2 regions of the Lysinibacillus sp. FSL M8-0134 genome follow, and region 1 is predicted to be linked to the other one. Evidence: a T-box and tRNA genes for the amino acid it is inferred to sense, from the RefSeq annotation. Region 1 holds a T-box; the other holds one or more tRNA genes.
The links. A T-box is a leader RNA that pairs with one kind of tRNA and senses whether it is charged. The one in region 1 lies ahead of argS (arginine--tRNA ligase), so its partner is inferred to be a tRNA-Arg.
Positions count from the first base shown of each region.

Region 2: it has a tRNA-Arg gene. The T-box ahead of argS (arginine--tRNA ligase) is inferred to sense a tRNA for this amino acid. The anticodon was not compared.

Region 1 is NZ_JBBPAJ010000001.1:2,155,667-2,158,917, forward strand. It holds gene MKY49_RS10945 (FAD-dependent oxidoreductase) at 1-1,134, shown strand, start outside; T-box leader at 1,217-1,435, shown strand; gene argS (arginine--tRNA ligase) at 1,480-3,153, shown strand; gene MKY49_RS10955 (MFS transporter) at 3,210-3,251, shown strand, end outside.
Region 2 is NZ_JBBPAJ010000001.1:3,384,672-3,387,922, forward strand. It holds tRNA gene MKY49_RS17230 (tRNA-Glu) at 6-77, opposite strand; tRNA gene MKY49_RS17235 (tRNA-Ser) at 80-170, opposite strand; tRNA gene MKY49_RS17240 (tRNA-Asn) at 181-257, opposite strand; tRNA gene MKY49_RS17245 (tRNA-Ile) at 262-338, opposite strand; tRNA gene MKY49_RS17250 (tRNA-Gly) at 340-413, opposite strand; tRNA gene MKY49_RS17255 (tRNA-Phe) at 419-494, opposite strand; tRNA gene MKY49_RS17260 (tRNA-Asp) at 553-628, opposite strand; tRNA gene MKY49_RS17265 (tRNA-Met) at 632-706, opposite strand; tRNA gene MKY49_RS17270 (tRNA-Ser) at 760-852, opposite strand; tRNA gene MKY49_RS17275 (tRNA-Ile) at 868-944, opposite strand; tRNA gene MKY49_RS17280 (tRNA-Met) at 952-1,025, opposite strand; tRNA gene MKY49_RS17285 (tRNA-Ala) at 1,052-1,127, opposite strand; tRNA gene MKY49_RS17290 (tRNA-Pro) at 1,142-1,218, opposite strand; tRNA gene MKY49_RS17295 (tRNA-Arg) at 1,229-1,305, opposite strand; tRNA gene MKY49_RS17300 (tRNA-Leu) at 1,314-1,402, opposite strand; tRNA gene MKY49_RS17305 (tRNA-Gly) at 1,408-1,482, opposite strand; tRNA gene MKY49_RS17310 (tRNA-Leu) at 1,519-1,603, opposite strand; tRNA gene MKY49_RS17315 (tRNA-Lys) at 1,621-1,696, opposite strand; tRNA gene MKY49_RS17320 (tRNA-Thr) at 1,704-1,779, opposite strand; tRNA gene MKY49_RS17325 (tRNA-Val) at 1,783-1,858, opposite strand; rRNA gene rrf (5S ribosomal RNA) at 1,869-1,984, opposite strand; rRNA gene MKY49_RS17335 (23S ribosomal RNA) at 2,146-3,251, opposite strand, start outside.

The DNA.
Region 1 (3,251 bases):
ATGTGGGGCTTCACAAAGCTACATGATGAATACAAGCCTATACAAGAGGGCACGAGATTAAGAGGGTTAAATTTAGCGCGCGTCGATGATGAATATTTTATTAATGCCTTACAAATCTTTGGCATTGATGGCTTGAATGACAACTCCAAACAAGCGGCCATTGCGGCAGGTAAGAAAGAAACGTTACACATTCTCAAATATTTACAGGAAAATTTCCCAGGATTTGAAAAAGCGGAAATTGTCAGCTATCCAGAAGAGCTGTATGTGAGAGAAACAAGACATATTTGGGCCGAATATCAATTACCCATGGCTGATCTTTGGAAAAATAGTGATCAGTGGGATAGTATTGGAATTGCCTCGTACCCAGTGGATGTGCAAGCACAGACACCTCATGACTATGGCTACGTTATTGCTGCACCAAAGCAGTATGCCATTCCTTTCCGTTCATTAGTACCGAAGGATATTGATGGCTTGCTTGTGGTTGGACGCTCAGCCGGTTATTCGTCACTGGCAGCTGGTAGTGCGCGTGTTGTGCCTACCGGAATGGTAACAGGTGAAGCGGCTGGTACTGCGGCTGCACTAGCTTTGAAAGAGAATATCAGCTTTAGAGACATGAGCAAGGATAAAAAGCTTATTGCCTCTTTAAGAAAGCAGCTCGAAAAACAGGGAGCTTATGTTGATTCATTTTCTGTTGAGTATCCGTATCAAGGAAAATGGTATGATGAAGCCATTCAAACACTCATTAATTACGGTCTTGTAGTAGGTGGCTACGAAAATGATTTAAAAGTCGATAGTAAGGCAACAAAAATTAAGTTTGCTAAAATGCTAAAAGAGAGTATGCTCCGTGCTGGTGGAGAGAGTGCCACAGCTAAGAAGGATCAGCTCGAAATTGTCATTAATAAAGTTTATAATAATGGTGATGAAGCCATTATGAGAGATGAAATGGCACAATATTTGGCTGACGTTCTTTTAGGCAAATCCGATGCTACTAGCTGGGATACGTTGATTCAAAAAGGAATCGTCACGGAAAAAGTGGCGAAGAAAGTCAGAGAGAATAAGAATTTAAAATTAAAAGAGATGTACGCCATCATGGCCGATGTCATTCACTATGTAGAAAAAGAACGTTCCTCCTGATGAGGAGCGTTTTTTTCAAAAGGAAAATGAAAATCATATTGACGCCAACTAGAAAGTCCTGTAATATATGTCAAAATCATAAAAAAATTCGATGAAAAAGAGAGTAGTTGATGGGACAGCTGGCAAGCGAGTTAGGGATGGTGTGAGCCTAATACAGAAACCATGAATGAAGCGCACTTTGAAGAAGATTCTCGAACTAGTAGTAGAGAATAGCGGGGCGTCACCTCGTTAACAACGGAAAGTGGTCATAACAATGGCAACTAGAGTGGTACCACGGGATTACTATGCTCTCGTCTCTAATTTATAGAGACGGGGGCTTTTTTATTTGAACAGGAGGATGGGAAAATGAATAAACAAATTGCTAATAGTATTGCAGAAGTTTTTAATCAACAGTTATCGGTGGATGAGATTGAACATTTATTAGAAAAACCAAGAACTTTAGAGCTTGGGGATGTGGCATTTCCGTGCTTTACGTTAGCTAAAACATGGAAGAGATCACCGCAAAGTATTGCCGCGGATATAGCGAATCAGTTAAAAAGTGATGACATCCAGCGTGTGGAGGCTGTGGGTGGCTATGTCAATATTTTTTTGAATCAACAGCAAGTGACGCAGCATGTGTTAAGCAATATCCTGCACGAGAAACACTTATATGGCACCAATCAAACTGCCATGGGACGCGTCGTGTTAGATTTTTCATCGCCCAATATTGCGAAGCCTTTCTCCATGGGACATTTACGTTCAACGGTCATCGGCAATGCATTAGCTAATATTGCTACGAAAAATGGCTATCAAGCGATTCGTATCAATCATCTAGGTGACTGGGGCACCCAATTTGGTAAACTCATCGTGGCGTATCATTATTGGGGTGACAAACAGGCCATTACAGCATCACCGATTGAGGAGTTATTAAAGATTTATGTGAAGTTTCATGAAAAAGCAGAGCAAGATCCAACACTAAACGAACAGGCACGTGCAGCCTTTAAAGCGTTAGAAGACGGCGATGAAGAGGCACTCGCATTATGGCAGTGGTTCAGAGATGTCTCCTTAGTAGAGTTTCAGACAATCTATCAGCTACTCGGCATTGATTTTGATGCCTTTACGGGAGAGGCCTTTTACAATGATAAAATGACAGCCGTTGTGACAGAGCTAAAAGATAAAGAACTCTTAGTAGAATCAGACGGGGCATATGTAGTTGAGTTAGACAATATGCCACCGTGCTTAATTACAAAAACGGATGGAGCTACGCTTTATGCAACGCGTGACTTAGCTGCAGCCTTCTATCGTCAACAGCACTACCAGCCAGAAAAGATTTTCTACGTGGTCGGTAATGAGCAATCACTACACTTTAAGCAACTATTTCAAGTCATCGACAAAATGGGCTATGCTTGGGCAAACCATCTACACCACGTACCATTTGGGATGATGCTTAAGGATGGTAAAAAAATGTCTACACGTAAAGGCAAAGTGGTGTTGCTTGCTGATGTGCTCAAAGAGGCTATTGCAACGGCCAAGCACAATATTGAAGAAAAGAACCCTCATTTACCAAATAAAGAACAAGTAGCACAGCAAGTAGGGGTAGGTGCGGTCATTTTCAATGATTTAAAATATCATCGCCAAAATGATATTGAATTCTCAATCGAACAAATGATGAATTTTGAAGGAGAAACAGGGCCATATGTGCAATACACCTATGCACGTCTGTGTTCAATTTTAGAAAAAGTCGAGGTACCATCACATGACGTGACTCTCGAAGCATTAGGTGAGCAGGCTTGGCCGATTATTTTATTATTAGAACAATTTCCTAACGTGGTGGTCACAGCTTTTGAACAGGCAGATCCGTCGCTAATAGCAAAGTTCGCGTTACAGCTTGCACGTTTATTGAATAAATATTATGCACAACATAAAATATTAGCCGATGATGCACAACAAACATCACGTATAGCACTATGTTATTGTGTCGCAATCATCTTAAAAGAATCACTCACTTTATTGGGCATCGAGTCACCTGCAAATATGTGAGGTAGCACGATCATAGATTGTCTTGTCAAAGTCGCAGTAGAGAGGATATTGAACAAATGGTGAAAAAACAATGGACCGTTTCGCTCATACTGGTGGTA
Region 2 (3,251 bases), 1.2 Mb from region 1:
TAGTATGACCCGTACGGGATTCGAACCCGTGTTACCGCCGTGAAAGGGCGGTGTCTTAACCACTTGACCAACGGGCCAATGGCGGAGAAGGAGGGATTTGAACCCTCGCGCCGGTTACCCGACCTACACCCTTAGCAGGGGCGCCTCTTCAGCCTCTTGAGTACTTCCCCAAATAAAAAATGGCTCCGAAGGCAGGACTCGAACCTGCGACAACCTGATTAACAGTCAGGTGCTACTACCAACTGAGCTACTTCGGAATAATGGTGGGCCTAAATGGACTCGAACCATCGACCTCACGCTTATCAGGCGTGCGCTCTAACCAGCTGAGCTATAGGCCCTTGGAGCGGGTGATGGGAATCGAACCCACGACATCAGCTTGGAAGGCTGAGGTTTTACCATTAAACTACACCCGCATAAATGGTGGGTCAGGACGGAATCGAACCGCCGACACTTAGAGCTTCAATCTAATGCTCTACCAACTGAGCTACTGACCCATTTCGTCCATGCTAAGCTTGCTCACTCTTTTGCTTCTCATGTTTTTCATTATAATAATGGCGGTCCCGACCGGGATCGAACCGGCGATCTCCTGCGTGACAGGCAGGCATGTTAACCGCTACACCACGGGACCTTTTGGTTGCGGGGGCCGGATTTGAACCAACGACCTTCGGGTTATGAGCCCGACGAGCTACCACTGCTCCACCCCGCGATAATGATATTCTGTTTCGAGTTTTTAAAGCACCATTTATAAAAATTTAAAACTGGAGGAGGTAGAGGGATTCGAACCCCCGCGCGGTGTTACCCGCCTGTCGGTTTTCAAGACCGATCCCTTCAGCCAGACTTGGGTATACCTCCGTTACACTATATAAATGGTGGACCTTGCAGGACTCGAACCTGCGACCGGACGGTTATGAGCCGTCTGCTCTAACCAACTGAGCTAAAGGTCCTTTAAGATGGCGGCAGAGGGGATCGAACCCCCGACCTTACGGGTATGAACCGTACGCTCTAGCCAGCTGAGCTACGCCGCCAGGATCTTTATACTGGTTATTTACTATGGTGGAGCCTAGCGGGATCGAACCGCTGACCTCCTGCGTGCAAGGCAGGCGCTCTCCCAGCTGAGCTAAGGCCCCATAATTTTAGGAAATGGTCGGGAAGACAGGATTCGAACCTGCGACCCCTTGGTCCCAAACCAAGTGCTCTACCAAGCTGAGCTACTTCCCGTTCGTTCTTTTGGCGCGCCCGACAGGAGTCGAACCCATAACCTTCTGATCCGTAGTCAGACGCTCTATCCAATTGAGCTACGGGCGCATAATAAATGGTGCCGAGGACCGGAATCGAACCGGTACGGTAGTCACCTACCGCAGGATTTTAAGTCCTGTGCGTCTGCCAGTTCCGCCACCCCGGCACATTTGGAGCGGAAGACGAGGTTCGAACTCGCGACCCCCACCTTGGCAAGGTGGTGTTCTACCACTGAACTACTTCCGCATGTGCATAAGTTTTTTTATCTGGCAATGAAAATAATGGTGCGGGTGAAGGGAGTCGAACCCCCACGCCTTGCGGCGCTAGATCCTAAGTCTAGTGCGTCTGCCAATTCCGCCACACCCGCTTATTATTATTTCAAAATGGTGAGCCATGAAGGACTCGAACCTTCGACCCTCTGATTAAAAGTCAGATGCTCTACCAACTGAGCTAATGGCTCGAAAAAATGGTGCCGGCTATAGGAATCGAACCCACGACCTACTGATTACAAGTCAGTTGCTCTACCTGCTGAGCTAAACCGGCATATGGTGGAGGATGACGGGCTCGAACCGCCGACCCCCTGCTTGTAAGGCAGGTGCTCTCCCAGCTGAGCTAATCCTCCTGGGTATTATGCCTAGCGACGTCCTACTCTCACAGGGGGAAGCCCCCAACTACCATCGGCGCTAAAGAGCTTAACTTCCGTGTTCGGTATGGGAACGGGTGTGACCTCTTTGCCATCATCACTAGACTTGCACATGGATGTGCTGGCTTCTGCGTTGCAACATGGATGTTGCGTTCTTAGCAGAAGTTCCATTATTTTAAGCTTTAAAATACACAAGGTATTGAAGCTCTTATGAAAGAGTTGTTCTTTCAAAACTGGATAAACGTACATTGACTGCTTCAAACAATTTGGTTAAGTCCTCGATCGATTAGTATTCGTCAGCTCCATGTGTCACCACACTTCCACCTCGAACCTATCTACCTCATCGTCTTTGAGGGATCTTACTTACTTGCGTAATGGGAAATCTCATCTTGAGGGGGGCTTCATGCTTAGATGCTTTCAGCACTTATCCCGTCCACACATAGCTACCCAGCGATGCCTTTGGCAAGACAACTGGTACACCAGCGGTGTGTCCATCCCGGTCCTCTCGTACTAAGGACAGCTCCTCTCAAATTTCCTACGCCCACGACGGATAGGGACCGAACTGTCTCACGACGTTCTGAACCCAGCTCGCGTACCGCTTTAATGGGCGAACAGCCCAACCCTTGGGACCGACTACAGCCCCAGGATGCGATGAGCCGACATCGAGGTGCCAAACCTCCCCGTCGATGTGGACTCTTGGGGGAGATAAGCCTGTTATCCCCGGGGTAGCTTTTATCCGTTGAGCGATGGCCCTTCCATGCGGAACCACCGGATCACTAAGCCCGTCTTTCGACCCTGCTCGACTTGTAGGTCTCGCAGTCAAGCTCCCTTGTGCCTTTACACTCTACGAATGATTTCCAACCATTCTGAGGGAACCTTTGGGCGCCTCCGTTACCTTTTAGGAGGCGACCGCCCCAGTCAAACTGTCCGCCTGACACTGTCTCCTGCCCCGCTAAGGGGCATGGGTTAGAATTTCAATACAACCAGGGTAGTATCCCACCGACGCCTCCTTCGAAGCTGGCGCTCCGAGATCTCTGGCTCCTACCTATCCTGTACAAGTTGTACCAAAATTCAATATCAGGCTACAGTAAAGCTCCACGGGGTCTTTCCGTCCTGTCGCGGGTAACCTGCATCTTCACAGGTACTATAATTTCACCGAGTCTCTCGTTGAGACAGTGCCCAGATCGTTACGCCTTTCGTGCGGGTCGGAACTTACCCGACAAGGAATTTCGCTACCTTAGGACCGTTATAGTTACGGCCGCCGTTTACTGGGGCTTCAATTCGCAGCTTCGCTTGCGCTAACCACTCCTCTTAACCTTCCAGCACCGGGCAGGCGTCAGCCCCTATACGTCACCTTACGGTTTTGCAGAGA